DNA from 2 places in the Cellulosimicrobium sp. KWT-B genome. Region 1 is predicted to be linked to the other one. Evidence: riboswitches for the same ligand, from Rfam matches in the RefSeq annotation. Region 1 holds a riboswitch; the other holds the start of a gene.
What was found. Region 1 has a riboswitch for S-adenosylmethionine ahead of B9L22_RS03535 (ABC transporter substrate-binding protein). Riboswitches for the same ligand answer to the same signal wherever they lie in the genome.
Positions count from the first base shown of each region.

Region 1 (10,999 bases):
CCCGCACTCCCTGCGTCACCCCGACGCACCACCCGAGAGGTAGGACACCCGTGACCGCAACGACCACCCGCGCCCGCGCCCCCCGCGCGCTCGCCGCCCTCGCCGTCGTGCCCCTGCTGGCGCTCGCGGCCTGCTCCGGGGTGAGCACCGAGGCCCCGGCCGCCGCGGACGAGGGCGCGGCATCCTCCGACGGCACGACGGAGAGCACGACGTCCGTCTCGGACGCCCTCGACGTGAGCACGAGCCCCGACCAGGACCGCATCCGCACGACCGAGTCGGCCGAGGCCGTCGCGCTCCTCCCGGACGCCTGGAAGGACAAGGACGAGCTCGTCGTCGCGATCTCCGCGGGCGCGGCGCCGCCGCTCGGCTTCCTCGCCGACGACGACGAGACGCCCATCGGCAACGAGACCGACATCGCGCAGCTCGTCGCCGACGCGCTCGGCAAGGACCTGCGCCTCGAGGTCAAGGCCTGGGCCGACTGGCCGCTCGCGCTCGGCTCGGGCGACGTCGACGCCGTGATCTCCAACGTCACGGTGACCGAGGAGCGCAAGGAGACCATCGACTTCTCCACGTACCGCAACGACGAGCTCGGCTGGCTCGTGGGCGCCGACTCCGACATCACGTCGATCACGAAGCGCGAGGACATCGCGGGCAAGGTCGTCGCCGTCGGCTCCGGGACGAACCAGGAGAAGATCGTGCTCGAGTGGGATCGCCTCAACCAGGAGGACGGCCTCGAGCCCATCCAGGGCCCCGAGTACTACGAGCAGTTCTCGGACGTCCTGCTCGCGCTCCAGTCCGGGCGCATCGAGACGTACGTCGGCCCCAACGCGTCGCTCGCGTACCAGGCGGCGATCTCCCCGCAGGACTTCAAGGTCGTGGGCACGCTCAACGGCGGCTGGCCCGACACGGCGCAGATCGCCGTCGCCACGAAGAAGGGCAACGAGGCGGCCCCGGCCATCACCGCCGCGATCAACCACGCCATCGAGGACGGCACGTACCTCGAGGTGCTCCAGCGGTGGGGCCTGGAGTCCGAGGCCGTCGAGGAGTCGCAGACCAACCCGCCCGGCCTGCCGAAGACGGAGTGACCCGCGCATGACCACCAGCACCCAGCACGTCGACCACCTCGTGGTCGGGGGCGGCGTCATGGGCTCGGCCGCGGCGTGGCAGCTCGCGCGGCGTGGGCGCGACGTGGTGCTGCTCGAGCGCTTCGCGCCCGGGCACGCGCACGGCGCCTCGCACGGGACGTCGCGCATCTACCGCACGACGTACGCCGAGCCCGAGTACCTCGACCTCGCGCAGGAGGCGCTGCGCCTGTGGCGCGAGGTCGAGGACGAGACCGGGACCGAGCTCCTCGACGTGACCGGCGGCGTGAGCCACGGGCGTCGCGACGGCGCGGCCGAGCGCCGCTCCGACGCGATCGGCGCCGCGTTCGCGGCCCGGGGGATCGAGCACGAGTGGCTCGACCCCGCGGCCGCGGCCGAGCGCTGGCCGGGGCTGCGGTTCGAGGGCCGGGTGCTGCACGAGGTCGCGACGGCCGGCCGGCTCCACGCCGACCGCGCCGTCGCGGCCCTCCAGGGGGCGGCGGCCGCCCAGGGCGCCGACGTGCGGCACGAGGTCGCCGTCCGGCACGTCGAGCGCGTCCCCGAGGGCGTGCGCGTCGTCACCGACGGCGCCGACGTCGTCGCGCGGGTCGTCGTCGTGACCGTCGGGGCGTGGAGCGCGGGTCTGCTGGGTTCCCCGGCGGGCGGCCTCCTCGGGCAGGAGCTCCCGCTCGTCGTCACGCAGGAGCAGCCCGCCCACTTCGCGCTCGCCCCCGGCGCGTCGCCCGCGGGGTGGCCCGCGTTCACGCACGACGTCGGTCCCGGCAGCGCGTGGCCGAGCGGCGTCTACGGGCTCGCGACCCCGGGCGAGGGCGTCAAGGTCGGCTTCCACGGCGTCGGCCCCGTCGTCGACCCCGACCGGCGCTCGTACCGGCCGGAGCCGGGTCAGCTCGCCGCGCTGCGCGACTACGTGCGGACCTGGCTGCCCGGCCTCGACCCCGACGCGTACGTCCCCGTGAGCTGCACCTACACCACGACGCCCGACCACGACTTCGTGCTCGACCGGCGTGGTCCGGTCGTCGTCGGCGCCGGGTTCTCCGGCCACGGCTTCAAGTTCGCCCCGGCCGTCGGGCGCGTGCTCGCCGACCTCGCGACCGCCCCCGGCGCCCTGCCCGACGGCGGCACCGCCGCCGAGCGGTTCGTGCTCGCCCGCCTCGCCGCACTCCCCGAGAGGACCGCCTCATGACGATCGCTCCCGCACCCGCCGCCGCGGACGCTCCGGCTCCGGCCGCGGGCCCCGAGACGCACGCCACGCACGACACCGGCGGGGCCCGTGCCGCGCTCGCGGCGCGGTACGGCGTCGACCCCGCCGTGGTCGAGGACGTCGCGTCCGGTGCGGCCGCGGGCCTGGCACCCGCCGCGGACCGTCCCGGCACCGTCCTCGCGACGCAGCTCCGGCACCGGACGGTGCGCCGCTACCGCACCGACCCGCTGGCCCACCACGTCGTGCCGACGCTCGTCGCCGCCGCGCAGTCCGCCCCGACGTCGTCGAACCTCCAGCTCTGGAGCGTCGTCGCCGTCACCGACCCCGTGCGCAAGGCGCGGCTCGCGGCGCTCGCGGGCGACCAGGAGCACGTGCGCACCGCGCCGCTGCTGCTCGTCTGGCTCGCCGACGTCGCGCGGGCCCGCGCCCTCGGCGAGCGCGAGGGCGTCCGGCTCGAGGCGACCGACTACCTCGAGACGACGGTCGTCGCGTTCCTCGACGCCGCGCTCGCCGCGCAGAACGCCGTCGTGGCGGCGGAGTCGCTCGGTCTCGGCACCGTGTACATCGGCGCGCTGCGCAACCACCCCGCCCAGGTCGCGGCCGAGCTCGGCCTGCCCGAGGGCGTCGTCGCGGTCGTGGGGCTCGTCGTCGGGCACCCCGACCCCGCGGGCGGGGAACGGGTCAAGCCGCGGCTGCCGCAGGCCGCCGTCCTGCACACCGAGCGCTACCGCGCCGCCGGCCAGGAGCAGCACGTCGCGGCGTACGAGAAGCGCATCGCGCCCTTCTACCGCGAGGAGGGGCTCGACGGCGGCTGGCGCGACCGCGTCGTCGACCGCCTGCGCGTCCCCGGCGCCCTGCGCGGGCGCGCCCACCTGCGCACCACTCTCGCCGCGCTCGGGTTCCCGTCCAAGTAGCCCGGCGGGCCCGCACGCGACCGCGTCGCCCCGAGCCACCGCACCCCACCAGAGGAAGCCATGTCCCACCAGCATCCGCACCCGACCGCCACCCCCGGCGGGCCGCGACCGGCGTCCGGCCGCGTCCCGCTGTCCGTGCTCGACCTCGCGATCGTCCCCGAGGGGGCGACGGGCCAGGACGCGGTGCGCCGCGCCGTCGGGCTCGCGCGCGACCTCGACCGGCTCGGCTACCACCGCGTCTGGTACGCCGAGCACCACCTGTCGCCCGGCGTCGGCTCCGCGTCGCCCGCCGTGCTCGCCGCCGCCGTCGCGGCCCGGACCGAGCGCATCCGCGTCGGCAGCGGTGCGGTGCTGCTGAGCACGACGAGCCCGCTCGTCGCCGCCGAGCAGTTCGGTACGATCGCCGCGCTCCACCCCGGCCGCGTCGACCTCGGGCTCGGCCGGGCGTTCACACCGCCGACGGGGGAGAAGGGGGCCGGGGCGCCGCCGCGGCGGGCCCGGCCGGCCACCGGGCCGCGGGTCGTCGACGGGCTGTACGTGCCCGGCGCGCCGCCCGCCGACGTGAACGACTCCGTGCTGCGCGAGCGGATCCTCGCGCAGAAGCGGATCGTCGGGGCGTCGCGCACCCCGGCGAGCTTCCGCGACGAGCTCGACCTCGTGCTCGGGCTGCGCGCGGGGAGCTACCGCGACGAGCGCGGGACGCCGTACGTGAGCCCGCCCGTCGAGGGTGCCGACTGGGACCTGTGGGTCCTCGCGTCGAGCGCGGGCGAGAGCGCGCGCGTCGCGGGCGAGCTCGGGCTGCCGCTCGCCGCGAACTACCACGTGGCGCCGTCGGCGACGCTCGACACCGTCGCCGCGTACCGCGAGGCGTTCCGGCCGGGCGTGCTCGACGAGCCCTACGTCGTCGTGTCCGCCGACGTGCTCGTCGCCGACACCGTCGAGCGGGCCCGCGAGCTCGCGACGCCGTTCGCGGACTGGGTGCTCTCCATCCGCAGCGGCGCCGACGGCGCGATCGCCTACCCGGAGCCGGGCACGTCGCCCGCGTGGGAGGAGCGTCCGGAGGCGGAGCGCGCGCTCGTCGCCGACCGCGTCGACACGCGCATCGTCGGCGACCCCGAGACCGTCGTGCGGCGGCTCGAGACCCTGCGCCGCGCGACCGGCGCGGACGAGCTCCTCGTCACCACCGCGACCCACGACGCCGACGACGCCCGACGCTCGTTCGCGCTGCTCGCCGAGCACTGGTTCGCAGACGCCTCGGGCAGAGGCGACACCACGACCGCCACCCCCGACGTCGCACCCGCCCTCGCCACCACCCGCTGACGCCACCACCCCGCGAAGGAGACACCCATGACCACGACCCCGCCCCTGCGGGCCGCGACCGACGCCGCCGCCCAGGTCGCCGACGGCGCGCTGCTGATCGACGTGCGCTCGGCCGGCGGTCGCGCCGCGCACGGCGAGATCCCCGGCGCCACGCTCGCCGACCGCGACGACCTCGACGCCCTGTTCGGCCCCGCCGACGCCCCGGTGATCTCGCTCGACACGCCCGTCGTCGTCGTGTGCGGGTCGCCGAACGGCTCCGGGCCGGTGGCCGAGGCGCTCGCGCGCCGGGGGTACACGCACGTGTCCCACGTCGACGGCGGCTTCCCCGCGTGGAAGGAGGCCGGCCTCCCGGCGTCCGACCCGGTCGGGGCGGCCCCGGAGCCCGCGCCCGCGGGGCCCGCGGCGTCGCCGGACCCGACGGCGCCCGCCCGGCCCTGAGCCGGCGGCCGGACCGTGCCCTGCACGTCCGGCCCCCGCACCACCGCACGCCGCACCACCGCACGCCGCACCACCGCACGCCGCACCACCCGCACCGACACCACGGAGACCCTCATGCCCGTCGAGTTCCTCGGCATCGCCACGACCAACGACGCCTCGGAGACCACCGAGCGCACGACCGCCGCGTTCGACCCCGCCTACCTCGAGCGCCTCGTGCGCGCGCACGAGGACAACGGCTGGACGCGCGTCCTCTTCGCGTACGGCTCCTCCGGCCCCGAGCCCGCCGCGCTCGCCGCCTACACCGCCGCGCGCCTGCAGTCGATCGAGCTGCTGCTCGCGCACCGGCCCAACGTGTCCTACCCGACGTACGCCGCCAAGACGTTCGCGACGCTCGACCAGCTCTCCGGCGGGCGGCTCTCCGTCCATTTCATCACCGGCGGCAACGACCACGAGCAGGGGCGCGAGGGCGACACGCTGACCAAGGACGAGCGGTACGCGCGCACCCACGAGTACATCCAGATCGTCAAGCAGGCCTGGTCGAGCGCCGAGCCGTTCGACCACCACGGGCCGTTCTACGACTTCGACGACTTCGTGCTCGACGCCAAGCCGTTCGAGGGCCGCACCCCGACCATCTCGTTCGGCGGGTCGTCGGACGCCGCGTTCCGCGTCGGCGCGGCCGAGGCCGACATCTACGCCGTCTGGGGCGAGCCGCTCGACCGCACCGCCGAGCAGATCGCGCGCGTGCACGCCGAGGCCGCCGCCGCGGGCCGCACGACGCCGCCGCGCATCCACGCCGCGTTCCGGCCGATCATCGCGCCGACCGAGGAGCTCGCCTGGGAGAAGGCGCACCGCATCCTCGACCGGATCGAGGCGCGCAAGGCCGCCGCCGGGGGACAGCTCAGCCGTCGGCACCCGATCGACAAGCCCGAGAACGCGGGCTCTCAGCGGCTGCTCGAGATCGCCGCCCAGGGCGAGCGCTTCGACACCGCGCTGTGGACCGCGACCGCGAAGGCCACCGGCGGCGCCGGCAACTCCAACGCGCTCGTCGGCACGCCCGAGCAGGTCGCCGAGGCGCTGCTCGCGTACTACGACCTCGGCGTCCGCGTCATCTCCGCGCGCGGCTACGACCTGCTGGACGACGCGGTCGACTTCGGCCGCTACGTCATCCCGCTCGTCCGCGAGGAGGTCGCGAAGCGCGACGCCGCCGCCGCCGCCGAGGCCGCCGCGGCCTGAGAGATCGGCAACCCCGCCCCGCTTCGGCAGCTCCGGTCGGATTCGGCACCTGCGGGTGCCGATCACGGCCGGAGCTGCCGAACGCGCCGGTACCGGCCCCCCCCGGACGACGACGAACAACAAGGAGAAGGACGTGCGGTTCCAGGTACTCGACATCGTGTTCAACCCGCCCCACCCCGTGACCGGGGAGGCGGTCGCGCCGTCCGACCGGTTGAACCGGGTCGTGGAGACGGCGGTGCTCGCGGAGGAGCTCGGGTTCGACTCGTTCGCGGTGGGGGAGCGGCACGCGGGAGAGGTGCTGTCGTCGGCGCCGACGGTGATCCTCGGCGCGGTCGCGGCGCGGACGTCGCGCATCCTGCTGAGCACGGGCGTCACCGTGCTGTCGCTGCTCGACCCGATCCGCGTCGCCGAGGACCTCGCGACGGTCGACCAGCTGAGCCGCGGGCGGCTGGAGATCGTCATCGGCAAGGGCAACGAGGTGCTGCAGTACCCGCTGCTCGGGCTGGACATCGACAAGCAGTACGAGTACCTCCAGGAGAACTACGAGCTGCTGCGCCTGCTGCTGTCGGAGGAGGACGTGAGCTGGAGCGGGCGGCACCGCCACGCGCTGGAGCACGCGACGACGCTGCCGCGACCGTTCGCCGGGCCGTTCCGGATCTGGCACGGGTCGGCGACGTCGCGCTTCGCGGTGGACCTCGCGGCCCGGTACGGGGACCCGATCGTCAGCGCCAACGCGCTGCAGCCGCGCGAGAACTACCAGGTGCTCATCGACCGCTACCGCGAGCAGTACGCGGCGCACGGGCACGACCCGGCGTACGGGTTCGTCGGGTCGGGCTCGGGCGGGCTGTTCCTCGCCGACACGACGGAGGAGGCGATCGAGCAGTACCGCCCGATCTACGAGGGCCAGGTCGCGGCGGCGGCGCGCCGGGGGTACGGGCCCGACGCCGTCGGGAAGGCACCGAGCTTCCGGACGGTCGAGGACGCCGTCGAGCGCGGGCCCGCGCTCGTGGGGTCGCCGGAGCGCGTGGCGGAGAAGATCCTCGACTACCACGCCTCCTACCGGCACGACCTGCAGTCCGTCTCGGTGAACCACCTGATCCCTGCGGCGCAGCAGGAGGACGTCCTGCGCCGGTTCGCGGAGGAGGTCGTGCCCGTCGTGCAGGCCGAGGTGAAGACGGACCTGTGGAGCCCCGCCGACTCCCGCCGCGCGGCGGGGTTCACGGCGTCCTGAGGTAAGCCCGCCGGACCGGAGGGGCCCGTCTCGCCTGGCGAGGCGGGCCCTCGCCGTGCTCGTGACGGCCCCGCCGACGGGTCACGACGTCGCGGAGCAGGAAACAACCGTCCGTCTGGCGGGACGGCCGTCTCGATACTTGACTCAACCGGTCGAGATTGTCTTTCCTGCTCCCAGGTGACGAGCGTCAGCACGCAGGCCCGGCTCGCTGACCAGCAACCCTTCGACGTGACGGGGTGCTCCGGGAACGACCTGACCGCGCCGCTCCCGCGGCGCGGTAAGCACGGCACCCCGGTGGGTTCCCCGCCGCGCCGGCCCTGGGCCCGGCGCGGTCGACCACCGGCGCCGGACGATCGCCGGTCCTCAGCCGGCACACGAGGAGAGCAGCACGACATGATCCCCACACCTCACCGACGCCGGTCCCTGACCGTCGCCGCGGCGGCCGCCGCGACGGGCCTCCTGCTCAGCGCGTGCGCGGGCGGCGGCTCCGGCGCGTCCGACGGCGACGGGTCGCCCAGCCCGTCCGGCGAGCCCGTGGCGGGCGGCGACCTGACGTTCGCCCTCACGGTCGACTCGCACTGCATCGACCCGCAGCAGGTCGGCAACAACGACGCCATCGCGGCGGCCCGCCAGACCGTCGCGTCGCTCACGGCGCAGGACCCGGAGACGGGCGAGATCCTGCCGTGGCTCGCGGAGAGCTGGGAGGTGAACGACGACGCGTCGAGCTACACGTTCCACCTGCGCGACGACGCCACGTACGCCGACGGCACGCCGATCGACGCCGAGTCGGTGAAGACGAACTTCGACGCGATCGTCGCGCTCGGCGCGACGGCGTCGCTCGGCTCGCAGTACCTCGTCGGCTACGAGGGCACGACCGTCACCGACCCGCAGACCCTCACGGTGGACTTCGCGGAGCCGAGCGCGCAGTTCCTCCAGGCGACGTCGACGTTCTCGCTCGGCCTCCTCGCCCCGTCCTCGGCCGACCTGAGCGTCGAGGACCGCTGCGCCGGCAAGTTCGTCGGCTCCGGCCCGTTCTCCGTGAAGTCGTACACGCAGGACCAGGAGATCGTGCTCCAGAAGGTCGCGGGCTACGCGTGGGGCTCGGAGGCGAGCGACCACCAGGGCGAGGCCTACCTCGACACGGTGACGTTCAAGGTCATCCCCGAGGCGAGCGTGCGCAGCGGCAGCCTGCAGTCCGGGCAGATCGACGCCACGGCCGCGATCTCGACCGTCGACCTCCCGCAGTTCGACGGGAACGGGTTCTGGCTCGAGTACCGCGCCAACCCGGGCGTCGTGTTCAACCTCTTCCCCAACGAGTCGAGCCCGCTCGCGGGCGACGAGGCCGTGCGGACGGCGATCCTCAAGGGCATCGACCGCGAGCAGATCGCGGACACCGTGCTCAGCGCGCAGGACGAGCCGGCCACGAGCGTCCTGTCGCACTCGACCCCGCTCTACGAGAGCGTCGCGGACGAGCTCGCCTACGACCCCGAGGGCGCGAAGAAGATCCTCGACGACGCGGGCTGGGTCGAGGGCGCCGACGGCGTGCGCGAGAAGGACGGCCAGAAGCTCTCCACGACCGTGACGTTCTGGCAGGTGCCGGAGCCGCTCGAGCTGGTCCAGCAGCAGCTCGCGCAGATCGGCGTGGACCTCCAGCTCCAGCACGTGACCGTCGCCGAGTCGCAGGCGATCAAGGAGAGCGGCGACTTCGACTTCGACTACTACAACCTCACGCGCTCCGACCCGGACGTGCTGCGCACGATCTTCTCCGCGAACGCGCGCAACATCAACCAGCGCGACGCGGAGGAGGTCGACGACCTGCTCGACGCGTCGGCCGCGGCGACCGACCCGGCCGAGCGCCAGGAGCTCGTCACGGAGGCGTCGCGCCTGCTCGTGCAGAAGGGCCACGCGATCCCGGTCTACGAGCTCTCGACGACCATCGCGGCCGCCGACACGGTCCACGGCCTGACGTTCGAGGCGTCGTCGCGCCTCGACTTCTACGACGCCTGGGTCACCCAGGGCTGACCCGCCGGGCCCGCCTGCCCGACGCCGCGGCGTCGGGCAGGCGGGCATCCCCCACGGAAGGAGGCCGACCATGGGCCGGTACGTCCTGCGTCGCGCCGGGCAGGGCCTGTTCGTGCTCTGGGCGGCGTTCACCATCTCGTTCTTCGTCCTCTACCTGCTGCCCAGCGACCCGGCCGCGCTCATGGCGAGCGGCGGGGGCGAGGCGGACCAGGTGGACCCCGCGCTGCTCGACGCCCTGCGCGCCCAGTACGGCCTCGACCGGCCCGTGCTCGTGCAGTACGCCGACGCGCTGTGGCACGCGCTGCGGCTCGACTTCGGGACGTCGTACGCGTCCGGGGCGCCCGCGACGCAGCTCGTGCTCCAGGCGCTCCCGGAGACGCTCCGGCTCACGGCCGCGGCGCTCGTCCTCGCCGTCGTGGCGGGCGCCGGCATCGCGATCGCGAGCACGTTCCCGCGCGCGGCCTGGCTGCGCCACGCGCTCGCGTCGCTCCCTCCGCTCGGCGTCGCCCTGCCGCCGTTCTGGCTGGGCCTCCTCCTGCTGCAGTGGTTCTCCTTCCAGCTCCCGCTGTTCCCCGCGATCGGCAACCAGGGCGCGATCAGCCTCGTGCTGCCGGCGATCACGCTCGCCGTACCGGCGAGCGCCGCGCTCGCCCAGGTGCTCGCGCGGAGCCTGCGCGGGACGCTCGGCGAGCCGTACGTCGAGACGGCGCGCGCCAAGGGCGCGAGCCGCGCGCGCGTGCACTTCGGCCACGCGCTGCGCAACGCCGCGATCCCCGCGCTGACCGTGCTGGGGGTCGTCGTGGGCGGGCTGCTCGGCGGCACGGTCGTCACCGAGACGGTGTTCTCGCGCGCGGGCCTGGGACGGCTCACGGTGACGTCGGTGGACGCGCAGGACATCCCCGTGGTGCAGGCGGTCGTCGTCCTCTCGGCGCTCGTGTTCGTGGTCATCACGCTCGTGGTCGACCTGCTCTACCCCCTGCTCGACCCCCGGATCGACGCACGACAGAAGGCGGTGGCCGCATGAGCACCAGGCCGGGAGTGCGCATCGTGCTCCGGGACGAGGCCCGGGTCGCGGACCGTGCCGCGGTGGCGGACGCGCCGCCGTCGGGCGCGCTCGCCCCCGACGCCCCGCCCGCCGACGCGCCCGAGGGGCGCACGCCCGCGGAGATCGAGGTCGAGGACCGCGAGGACGCGCGCGCGATCCTGCGGCACGGCCGCGTGCGGACCCGGGGCACGGCGAGCCGGTGGCGCCGCGGGGCGCGGTACGCCGTGCGGCGGCCCGGGCTGGTCGTCGCCGTGCTCGTCGTCCTGCTCGTCACGGCGTGGGCGGTCGTCCCGCAGCTCTTCACGTCGTACGACCCGCTGACGGGCGTGCCCGCGGACCGGCTGCAGCCGCCGTCGGGCGCGCACCTGTTCGGCACCGACCACCTGGGGCGGGACGTGTACGCGCGCGTCGTCCACGGCGCGTCGGCCTCGCTCGGCGCGACCGTCATCGCGGTCGCGGTCGGGCTCGTCGCCGGGTCGCTGCTCGGCCTGC
Region 1 covers NZ_NEDO01000001.1:814,365-825,363, reverse strand. Annotated here, with positions in the region: gene B9L22_RS03570 (ABC transporter substrate-binding protein) at 51-1,085, shown strand; gene B9L22_RS03565 (FAD-dependent oxidoreductase) at 1,093-2,286, shown strand; gene B9L22_RS03560 (NADPH-dependent oxidoreductase) at 2,283-3,218, shown strand; gene B9L22_RS03555 (LLM class flavin-dependent oxidoreductase) at 3,279-4,538, shown strand; gene B9L22_RS20400 (rhodanese-like domain-containing protein) at 4,566-4,976, shown strand; gene B9L22_RS03545 (LLM class flavin-dependent oxidoreductase) at 5,091-6,209, shown strand; gene B9L22_RS03540 (LLM class flavin-dependent oxidoreductase) at 6,343-7,440, shown strand; SAM riboswitch class IV at 7,617-7,730, shown strand; gene B9L22_RS03535 (ABC transporter substrate-binding protein) at 7,834-9,462, shown strand; gene B9L22_RS03530 (ABC transporter permease) at 9,533-10,486, shown strand; gene B9L22_RS03525 (ABC transporter permease) at 10,483-10,999, shown strand, end outside.

Region 2 (10,999 bases), on a different contig from region 1:
CCTGCCCGCCGAGCGGCCCGACGCCGCTGATCCAGAAGGACTGGTCCACGACGCGCACGTCGGGGAACGACGCGGCGTTGAGCGGGATCTCCGCGGGGACCGCGGACGCGTCGTCGGGGTCGGCGGCCGAGACGAGCACGAGGTCGGCGGCGGCCTCGGTCACGCGCTCCGGGGACAGGTCCACGGAGATGTCCTCGCCCCACTCCTGCTCCGGCGTCGTGAACCCGACGCACTCGAGCGTGCTGCCCGCGAACGACCGCGGCCCGTACGCGGACACGATGCCGTCGCGCGGGCGCAGAAGCTGCGCCGTCCCGGAGACGTCGTAGTCCTCCTGGAGCTGGGCGCACCGCGCGTCGTAGGCGTCGAGCAGGGCCTGGGCGTCCGCCTCCCGGCCGAGCGCGCGCCCGACGAGGAGCACGTTCTCCTGCCACGGGTCGGTCTGGGTCGCCATGAAGACGGTCGGCGCGACGCTCGCGAGCTGGTCGTACAGGTCGGAGTGGCGCGACTCCGTGCCGAGGATGAGGTCCGGCTCGAGCGCCGCGATGGCCTCCAGGTTCGGCTCGGGCACGGTGCCGACGACCTCGATCGCCTGCGCCTCCTCGCCGAGGTACGCGGGCACGCCCGCCTCGACGCTCAGCACGGCGGCGCCCACGGGGACGACGCCGAGCGCGACGGCGGTGTCCGTCTCGACGGGCTCGAGCGTCACGACGCGCTGCGGCGCCGCGTCGAGCTCGGCGGTCCCCCGCGCGTGCTCGACGGCGTACCCCGCCGCGGTGTCGTCCGGCGCCGGCGCGCCGGTCGCCGCGGGCTCGGGGTCGGACGAGCACGCCGCGAGGAGGGTCGCGGCGAGCACGAGGGCGGTGGTGGTGACGCTGCGGCGCACGCGCGGGCTCGACGTGGTCCGGGAGATCGGCACAGGAGGTTCCTTCGTCATGGGATAGGACTGCCTAACCTTATCTGCCCCACCGGGGTGGGTGACGCCGCGCTGGATACGATCACTGCATGTCCGGGCCCGTGTTCGCCGGCGCCGCCGCCGGTCTCGTCGTGGGCGTCCTGCTCACCCTCGGGCTCGTGCTCGCCTGGCGGCTCGCACGCGGGTCGCGCGAGCTCGGGAGCGACTCCGACCGGGCGACGTTCCGCACCCTCCACCTCGCGTCGCGCGCCGCGACGCACCTGCGCGACGGGCTCGACGGCGACGACGTCGGCCGCGCGGCCCGCTCCCTGCGCCAGCTCCTCGGCGCCGACGCGCTCGCCGTCGTCACGGCGGACGGCGCGGTCGCCCTCGACGGGAGCTCGACGCTCGAGCCCGACGCGCGGCGCGTCGCCGAGCGCGTCCTCGCGTCGGGACGGCGCCACGTCGAGAGCGGCGACGTCGAGGACGCCGTCGGGGCGCCCGTCGTCGCGGGCGGGCGCGTCGCCGGCGTCGTCGTGGCGTTCGCCGACACCGTGCGGCCGCCGCTGGTGCGCGCGACGGGCGAGGTGGCGCAGTGGTGCGCGGCGCAGCTCGAGCTCGCCGAGCTGGAGGCGTCGCGCACGGCGCTCGCGCAGGCCGAGCTGCGCGCGCTGCGCGCCCAGATCAGCCCGCACTTCGTCTACAACGCGCTCGGTGCCATCGCGTCGTTCATCAGTACCGACCCCGAGCGGGCGCGCGACCTCGTGCTCGACTTCGCCGACTTCACGCGCTACTCGTTCCGCGGGCGCGGCGACTTCACGACCCTCGCCGACGAGCTGCGCTCGATCCACTCCTACGTCGAGCTCGAGCGCGCCCGGTTCGGCGACCGCCTCGCCGTCACCCTGCAGATCGCGCCGGAGTCGCTGACGGCCGTCATCCCGTTCCTCTCCGTCCAGCCCCTCGTCGAGAACGCGGTGCGCCACGGCCTGGAGCCGCGCGAGCACGGCGGCACGATCGTCATCACCGCGCGCGACGAGGGCACCCAGACGGAGATCACGGTCGAGGACGACGGCGTCGGCATGGACCCGGCCGTCGTGCGCGAGCTCCTCACGTCGCGCGACACGACGCACGTGGGCCTCCGCAACGTCGACACGCGCGTGCGCCAGCTCTACGGCGACGACCACGCGCTCGACATCGAGACCGCGCCCGGCTCGGGCACGCTCGTGCGGCTGCGCGTCCCGCGGTCGCAGCCGCTGCACGAGACGGAGGTGAGCGTGCCGTGACCACCCCGGACCCGGCTCCGGCCGGTGGCGTCCCCGGCGGGGCGGGGGACGCCGTCGGGCTGGACGTGCTCGTCGCCGACGACGAGCGTCCCGTGCTCGACGAGCTCGTGGCCCTGCTCCGCCGCGACCCGCGCGTGCGCACCGTGCGCGGGGTCGCGAGCGGCTCCGAGGCGCTGCGCGAGCTCTCGTCGCGCACGGTGGACGCGGCGTTCCTCGACATCCACATGCCGGGGCTGACCGGCCTCGACCTCGCCCGCGCGCTCTCGCGGTTCGCCGACCGCCCGGCGGTGGTGTTCGTCACCGCCGACGAGGCGCGCGCGCTGGAGGCGTTCGACGTCGAGGCCGTCGACTACGTGCTCAAGCCCGTGCGGCGCGAGCGGCTCACGCGCGCCGTCGACCGCGTCGTCGAGCGCGTCGCGGAGCGCACGGCGGCGGGGCGCGCTCCCGCGACCGACGCGGCGGCACCGCCCGCGAGCGCCGCCGCTCCCCCACCGGTTGCCGGCGACCCGGCGGGCGGTGCGGCCCCGGCCGACGAGACGCTCGTCGTGACGGTCGGCACGACGACGCGCCTCGTCCGGCGCAGCGCGGTGCGGTGGGTGCAGGCGCAGGGCGACTACTCCCGGCTCGTGACGGACACCGAGCAGTTCCTCGTGCGCGAGCCGCTCTCCGACCTCGAGGAGCGGTGGGCGCCCGCGGGGTTCCTGCGCGTGCACCGGTCGTACCTCGTGGACCGCGCGGCCGTGACCGCGGCGCGGTTCGGCGGGGCGCAGCCCGCGCTCGTCGTCGCCGGGCACGAGGTCCCGGTGAGCCGGCGCATGGTGCCCGCGGTGCGCGAGGCGCTCCTCGGGCCGCACCGGGGCGCGCCGTGACGGGCACCGACCCGCGGCGGGACGCGCGCGTGCGCGTCCGGTCCACGGACGTCCCCGCCGCAAGCCCCGACCCTCGCCCCGGCCCCGGCGAGGGCGCCGCCCCGGGGGGCGGGGCGCCGTCGGGCACGGCGCGGACCGGCGAGCCGGACGACGCCGCGACCGCCTACACGCGCGGGCTCGTGCGGGCCCAGCTCCGGCTCGGGCTGGCGTGCGTGGCGTCGTTCCTCGCGGTCGTCACGCTGCTCACGGTGACGATGAGCGGCGTGCCCGCGCTGGACGACGTCGTGCTGCTCGGCGTGCCGCTGCCGTGGCTCGTGCACGCGTACGGCTTCTACCCGGTGATCGTCGCGTTCGCGGTCGTGTTCGCGGTCGCGGCGGCGCGCAACGAGCGCCGGTACCGCGCGCTCGCCGAGGGCGCGGGCGGGCCCGACGAGCCCGGCCCCGACGACAGCGGTGCGCCGTGACCAGCGCGCTGCCCCTCGTCGCGATCGCGCTGCTCCTGCTCGCGACCGGCCTCATCGGGTTCTACGGCCTGCGGATCTCGCGCACCACGAGCGACTTCTTCGTCGCGTCGCGCACCGTGCGGCCGGTCTGGAACGCGTCGGCGATCAGCGGCGAGTACCTGTCCGCGGGCACGTTCCTCGGGCTCTCCGGCCTCGTGCTGCTGTCCGGCGCGGAGGCGTTCTGGTTCCCCGTGGGGTACGCGGCGGGCTACCTGCTCGTCCTGCTGTTCGTCGCGGGCCCCCTGCGGCGCAGCGGCGCGTACACGATCCCCGACTTCGTGCACGCCCGGCTCGACTCCGTGGTCGCGCGCCGCGTGACGAGCGTGCTCGTGCTCGTCATCGGGTGGCTCTACGTGGTGCCGCAGCTCCACGGGGCGGCGCTCGTCATCACGAGCGTGGCCGCGGTGCCGCCGTGGGTCGGCTCGGTGGGGATCGCGGTCGTGGTGAGCGCCGTCGTCGCCGCGGGCGGGATGCGCTCCATCACGTTCGTCCAGGCGTTCCAGTTCTGGGTCAAGCTCACCGCCCTCGCGGTGCCGCTCGTCTTCGTGCTCATGGCGCTCGGCGGGGCGTTCGAGCCTGGCGGCGCCGTCGTCACGTTCGACCCCGGCGCCGTGTTCCCCCACGAGGCCGGGCCGGGCGGCCTCGACGCGTACGCGACCGTCTCGCTCCTGCTCGCCCTCCTGCTCGGCACGACCGGCCTGCCGCACGTCCTCGTGCGCTTCTACACCTCGCCCGACGGCGGCTCGGCTCGCCGCACGACCGTCGTCGTGCTCGTCATGATCAGCGTGTTCTACATGGTGTCGAGCACGCTCGGGCTCGTGGCGCGGGTCGTCGCGCCCGACCTCGCGGCGCCCGGCGTCGCGGACACGGTCGTCCTCACGCTGCCGACCCGCCTCGTGCCCGGGCTCGGCGGCGAGCTGCTCGCCGCGCTCGTCGTCGCCGGGGCGTTCGCCGCGTTCCTCGGGACGTCGTCGGGGCTCGTGGTCGCGCTGGCGGGCGTCGTGAGCCAGGACCTGTTCGGCGGCACCGTGCGGTCCTTCCGCTGGTCGGCGGTCGCGTGCACGCTCATCCCGCTCGCGTTCGCGCTCGTCACCATCCCGCAGGGCCTCGTGACGAGCGTCGGGACGGTGTTCGTCTTCGCCGCGTCCGCCCTGTCCCCCGTGATCCTGCTCGGCGTGTGGTGGCGCGGCCTCACCGCGCGCGGCGCGGTGGCGGGCATGGTCGTGGGCGCCGTCCTGTGCGCGACGGCGCTGCTCGCGTCGTCCGCGCTCGTCGCCGCGGGGTACGGGAGCCCGTCCGGCGACACGGCCGACGGCGTCCCCGGCGTCGTGCGCGCCCTGCTCGCCCAGCCCGCCGCCTGGACCATCCCGCTCGCGACGGCGACCGTCGTCGTCGTGTCGCTCCTCGACCGGCGCGGCCCGCCGCTGCGCACCGACCGGTTCCTCCGCCGTCTGCACGTGCCCGAGCGCCGTCGGGCCTGAGACTCGTCGCACCGGGAGCGCCGACGACCCTCCGCATCTCACCTGGCGGGCGCTCTCGACCGCATGTCGGATGGGTCGTAGGATCGTGGCAACCATCCAGAGCGGTCGAGAGTCCTGGCTCGACGACACCGCAGCAACCCGCCGACGGAAGCCTCCCGAGGACAAAGGTGCTAACGCCAGGGTCGATGGAGTGACGCATGACCTCAGAGGCATCCTTCGCGCACCGTCCGGGCCGTCCTCGACCCACGGTGTCGTTCGAGCTCATGCCCCCGCGCCGACCGGACGCGGCCCCGAAGTTCTGGGAGACGGCACGCCGTCTCGTCGCGACGCACCCCGACTTCGTGTCCGTGACGTACGGCGCCGCAGGCACCGACCGCGCGACCGCGCGCCAGGTCGTCGGACGCCTGCTCCAGGGCACGCCCGTGCTGCCGATCGCGCACCTCACGTGCGTCGGGGCGTCGCGCGAGGACGTGGAGTCGGTCATCACCGACTTCCTCGACGAGGGCGTGCGGAGCTTCCTCGCGCTGCGGGGCGACCCGCCGCGCGACCAGCCGGACTGGCAGCCCGCACCCGACGGCGTCCGGTCGTCGACCGAGCTCGTCGCCCTGCTGCGCGAGGTCGAGGCGTCGCGCTGCGCGTCCGACCCGGCCGTCGCGCTGCGCGGCGCGGCCCGGCCGCTGACGATCGCCGTCGCGACGTTCTGCGACGGCAACCCCGCCGCCGGAACGACGCGCGCCCAGGAGGTGCGCCGCCTCTGGCAGAAGCAGCAGGCCGGCGCGAGCTTCGCGATCACGCAGCTCTTCTACGACGCGTCGTCGTACACCGACTTCGTCGCCGAGGCCCGCGCGGCCGGCGTGACGATCCCCATCCTCGCCGGGCTGCTGCCCACGACGGAGCCCGCGCGGCTCCGTCGCGTCGAGGAGCTCACGGGCGTGCGCCCGCCCCAGCACCTGCTGGACGCGCTCGACGCCCTGCCCGACCCGGAGGCGCAGCACGCCTACGGGATCGCGTACTCGGTCGACCTCGCGCAGCGCGTCCTCGACGCGGGCACGCCCGGTCTGCACGTGTACACGTTCAACAAGCACCGCGCCGCTCTTGACCTGCTCGAGGGTGTCCACCTCGGCGGCGGGTCGGTCGGGACCGGGGGCGGCGCCAGCGCCGCCGCCGCCCCGCTCGTCCCGGACCTGGCCAGCGGGCCGTGGGTCACCGGCACCTCCCTGCCCACGACGAGCGCCGCCACGCACGGCGCGCCCGTCTGACCGGTCCTCCGGACCAGCAAGAGGTTTCGATCATGGCCACTTCCGTACACTCCCCTACCCAGAACCCGGTCGGCTTCCCCGCCGGCACCGTGCTCGGCTACCCGCGCATCGGTCGCCGCCGCGAGCTGAAGAAGGCCGTCGAGGCGTTCTGGGCCGGCAAGACCTCGGCCGAGGAGCTCGAGGCCACGGCCCGCGAGCTGCGCCTCGCGACCGTGCGCCGGCTCGTCGACCTCGGCCTCGGCGCCGACGACGCGTCCGTCCCCGGCTCGTTCTCCTTCTACGACCAGGTGCTCGACGTCGCCGCGGCCCTCGGGGCGGTCCCGTCGCGGTTCGCGCCGCTGACCGACGACGCGGGCCGCCTCGACCTCGCGGGCTACTTCACCGTGGCGCGCGGCCAGGGGGACGACGCCCCGCTCGAGATGACCAAGTGGTTCGACACGAACTACCACTACCTGGTCCCCGAGATCGGCCCGGACACCCCGATCCGCTTCGTCGACGACCGCGTCGTGCGCGAGTTCGTCGAGGCGAAGGAAGCCGGCGTCGTGACGCGGCCCGTCGTCGTCGGGCCGGTGACGTTCCTGGCGCTGTCCAAGGCCGCGGACGACGCGCCCGCCGGGTACTCGCCGCTCGACCGCCTCGACGACGTCGTCGCCGCCTACGCCGACCTGCTGCGCGCGCTCGCCGCGGCGGGGGCGCCGTGGGTCCAGCTCGACGAGCCGATCCTCGTCACCGACTCGGTCGACGTGCCGTTCACCGAGCTCGCCGCCGCCGTGGGGTCCGCGTACCGCGCCCTCGCGACCGACCTCCGCCCGGTGCCGAGCCCGGGGTCTTCGGCGGCCTCGTCCGCAAACCCGGCGGCAACCCCTGGTTCGGCGCAGGACGCGCGGCCCGCGATCCTCGTCGCCACGCCGTTCGGCGGGCTGGAGACGTCGCCGGACGGCGACGGCGCGACCTTCGACTTCCTGGCGACCCTCGCGGGCACGGACGTCGAAGCGATCGCGATCGACGCCGTCCGTGCGGACCTTCCGGACTCGCCCTACGACGACCTCCTGACGAAGACGCTCGTCGTCGGCGCGATCGACGGGCACAACGTGTGGCGCGCCGACCTCTCGGCAAAGCTCGACACGCTGACCGCCGCGCGCAGCCTCGGTGCGGGCGCGGTCGCCGTCGGCACGTCGACGTCGCTGCTGCACGTGCCGCACGACGTCGAGGACGAGACGTTCGCCGAGCCCGGCACGGCGTCGGGCACGACGCTCGACCCGCGCCTGCGCGACTGGCTCGCGTTCGCGGACCAGAAGGTCGGCGAGGTCGCGACGCTCGCCCGCGCGCTGACCGAGGGTCGCGACGCCGTCGCGGAGGAGATCGAGGCGTCCCGCGCGGCGGTGGCGTCGCGCGCGGAGGCGAGCGGCGTCGTCGTGCCCGCGGTGCGCGAGCGTGCGGCCGCGCTGACCGACGCGGACTTCGCGCGCGGTGACTACGCCGAGCGTGCGGCCGCGCAGCAGGAGCGCCTGAACCTGCCGCCGCTGCCCACGACGACGATCGGCTCGTTCCCGCAGACGCCGGAGATCCGCCGCGCCCGCGCGCTGTGGACGAAGGGCGAGCTGTCGGACGCGGACTACACGACCGCGATGCGTGAGGAGATCGCGCGCGTCGTCGCGATCCAGGAGGAGCTGGGCCTCGACGTCCTCGTGCACGGCGAGCCCGAGCGCAACGACATGGTGCAGTACTTCGCGGAGCACCTCGACGGGTTCGCGGTCACGGCGAACGGCTGGGTGCAGTCGTACGGGTCGCGCTGCGTGCGCCCGCCGATCCTGTGGGGCGACGTGACGCGGCCCGCGCCGATCACGGTCGAGTGGTCCGCGTACACGGCGTCGCTCACCGAGAAGCCCGTCAAGGGCATGCTCACCGGGCCCGTGACGATCCTCGCGTGGTCGTTCGTGCGCGACGACCAGCCTCTCGGCGACACGGCGAACCAGGTGGGCCTCGCGCTGCGCGACGAGATCGCGGACCTCGAGGCCGCCGGCATCGGGATCGTCCAGGTCGACGAGCCCGCGCTGCGCGAGCTCCTGCCGCTGCGCCGCGCGGACCAGCCGGCGTACCTCGACTGGTCCGTCGGGTCGTTCCGGCTCGCGACGTCGGGCGTGGAGGCGGCGACGCAGATCCACACGCACCTGTGCTACTCGGAGTTCGGCGAGGTCATCGGCGCGATCGACGGCCTCGACGCCGACGTGACGTCGGTCGAGGCGGCGCGCTCGCGCATGGAGATCGTGCCGGAGCTGCGCGACGCCGGGTACTCGCGCGGCATCGGGCCGGGCGTCTACGACATCCACAGCCCGCGCGTGCCCTCGACGGAGGAGGTCACCGAGCTGCTGGAGCTCGCCGTGAAGTCGATCGACCCGCGCGTCGTCTGGGTCAACCCCGACTGCGGCCTGAAGACCCGCCGCTACGAGGAGACCGTGCCGTCGCTCGAGCACCTCGTCACCGCGGCGAAGGCCGTCCGGGCCACGCTCGGCTGACCCCGGAGACGCCGGAGGCCGGGTCCCGTCAGGACCCGGCCTCCGTGTCGAGGGTGTCAGCGCTCGGTCGTGCCCGTGCCCGCCATCGGGAGGGCGAAGGCGAGCGTCGCCGCCGCGAGGCCGCCCACGAAGAGCCACACACCGCCGTCGACGCCGGACATGCCCGACCCCATGAGCACGAGCCCGCCGACGAACAGCGCGAACGCCACGACGAACCGTGCGACCGCGCCCGCGTGACCGGGGATGTCGCGCCCTTCGGTCCCGGTGGGGAGGGGGCTGTGCGCCGCCTGCTCGCTGGACGTGGTCATGGGGTTCTCCTTCTGAGGTCGGAACGGGAGCCGGACGTCGCCGTCGGCGATCAGTCCAGGTAGTTCTCCACCGTACCGGGGTCTCGCACCGTCGCCGCATCGGGGTCGCCACCGAACTCGCGCGCGGCGCCGCGCTGGCGCAGCAGGTCCCAGCACTGGTCGAGCTCGACCTCGATCGCGCGGAGCCGCTCCTGCTCCTGCGGGCCCGAGATCTCGCCCCGGGCGAGCTGCTCCCGGAGCCGGTGCTCCTGCGCCACGAGCTCGCTGATCGTGCTGCGGATGCCGCCGTCGGTCGTCATGCCGTCCACGGTATGCCCGACGGCGCAGGCGCGCCCCGGGAGGCCGGGCCCCACGCGGGCGCGGCGTCGGCGGTGCGCCCTAGGCTCGTCGCATGACGACGACGATCGGGCGCACGGTCCTGCTCTGCCGCGACCTCGACGCGAGCGCCGCGTTCTGGGCCGACGGGTTCGGCTTCCGCACGTTGTTCCAGGGGGAGACGGAAGGGTTCCCGCTGCTCCACGTCGGCCCCGGACGCGTCGACGAGCCCGGCCTGTGGCTCGTGCCGCTCCCCGAGGGCGGCGCGCCGCTCGTCCGGCACGGCCTGCCCAACCTCGTGCTCTACGTCGACGACCTCGACGCGACCCTCGCACGCCTCGCCGCGGCCGGGGTCGAGCCGTTCGTCGGGCCCGACGCCGACGCCGAGACCGGCGACCGGTTCGCGCACGTCCACGACCCCGACGGGCACCGGGTCGTCGTCGTGCAGCTCGGGACGACGACCGACCCCGCGTAGCGGGCTAGCGGGCCGGCACCCACGTCGCGTCGTCGGCGAGGATCGTCACCTCGTCCTGGTCGACGACGACGAACCCGCCCCCGATCCGCAGCTCGGCCGTCGGACGGTCCGGGGTGCGCAGACGCACCCGGCCCGCCGTGAGCGACGCCGCGACCGGCTGGTGCCGCGGCAGGATGCCCAGCGTGCCCGACGCCGCGGGGACCGTCACGCTCCGCGCCTCCCCCGCCCAGAACACCCCGGACGGCACCACCACCTCCACGGACACCAGCCGCTCCCCGGCGGGTGCGGCGGTCTCGGACGGGGACGGCAGGGCGACGGGCACGGAGTTCCTCCCGGACGGTGGACGGCGGAACCTCCGAGTCTGGCCGGGCGATCCGCTCGCCGGGTCCAGCACTTCGTCACCCGGGTGGGGCCGAAGGTCACCGGGGAACCACCCGCCGCGGTGGTGCCGGCGAGCGGCCCGCGCGCCGACCGTGGGTGGCCCGCGTCACGATGGGTGCATGAGCACCCACGCGCACGGCATCCACCACTCGATCGACTACGTCGAGCTCCCCGTGACCGACCTCGCCGCCGCGCAGGCGTTCTACGGCGCGGCCTTGGGCTGGGAGTTCGTCCCCTACGGCCCCGGGTACGCCGGGATCCGCACGGCGGCAGAGTCCGGCGCGGACGAGGCCGGCGGTCTGCGTCTGGCCGAGTCGGGCGACGTGACCCGCGGCGGTCCGTTCGTCCTGCTGTTCTCCGAGGACCTCGACGCGACGCTCGCCGCCGTGCGGGACGCGGGCGGTGAGGTGGTCGAGGGCCCGTACGAGTTCCCCGGCGGCCGTCGGTTCCACTTCCTCGACCCGAGCGGCAACGAGCTGGGCGTCTGGGCGACGTCCTGAGGGACGGCGTCGGCCGTCGCGCCGGGGGTGCGCGGCGACCCGGGCGACAATCACGTTGACGACGGCGGGTGCCGAGGCGCACCATCGAGGGTGACGGTTGCCGTGGGCAGCCGTCCGTCGTGCCGGACGGGCACGACCACGGTTCAGGATCGCGCCGACGGCGCGCCGCACGGGACGAGGAGACGCGGATGCACGGCACCGCAGGCTGCGAGGTGGC
Region 2 covers NZ_NEDO01000002.1:567,138-578,136, forward strand. Annotated here, with positions in the region: gene B9L22_RS08710 (ABC transporter substrate-binding protein) at 1-916, opposite strand, end outside; gene B9L22_RS08715 (sensor histidine kinase) at 1,003-2,175, shown strand; gene B9L22_RS08720 (LytTR family DNA-binding domain-containing protein) at 2,235-3,044, shown strand; gene B9L22_RS08725 (hypothetical protein) at 3,041-3,508, shown strand; gene B9L22_RS08730 (cation acetate symporter) at 3,505-5,028, shown strand; SAM riboswitch class I at 5,118-5,220, shown strand; gene B9L22_RS08735 (methylenetetrahydrofolate reductase) at 5,226-6,287, shown strand; gene metE (5-methyltetrahydropteroyltriglutamate--homocysteine S-methyltransferase) at 6,320-8,803, shown strand; gene B9L22_RS08745 (hypothetical protein) at 8,860-9,111, opposite strand; gene B9L22_RS08750 (DUF2630 family protein) at 9,162-9,410, opposite strand; gene B9L22_RS08755 (VOC family protein) at 9,503-9,901, shown strand; gene atpC (ATP synthase F1 subunit epsilon) at 9,906-10,223, opposite strand; gene B9L22_RS08765 (VOC family protein) at 10,402-10,782, shown strand.
Region 2: another riboswitch for S-adenosylmethionine. It lies ahead of B9L22_RS08735 (methylenetetrahydrofolate reductase); the one in region 1 lies ahead of B9L22_RS03535 (ABC transporter substrate-binding protein).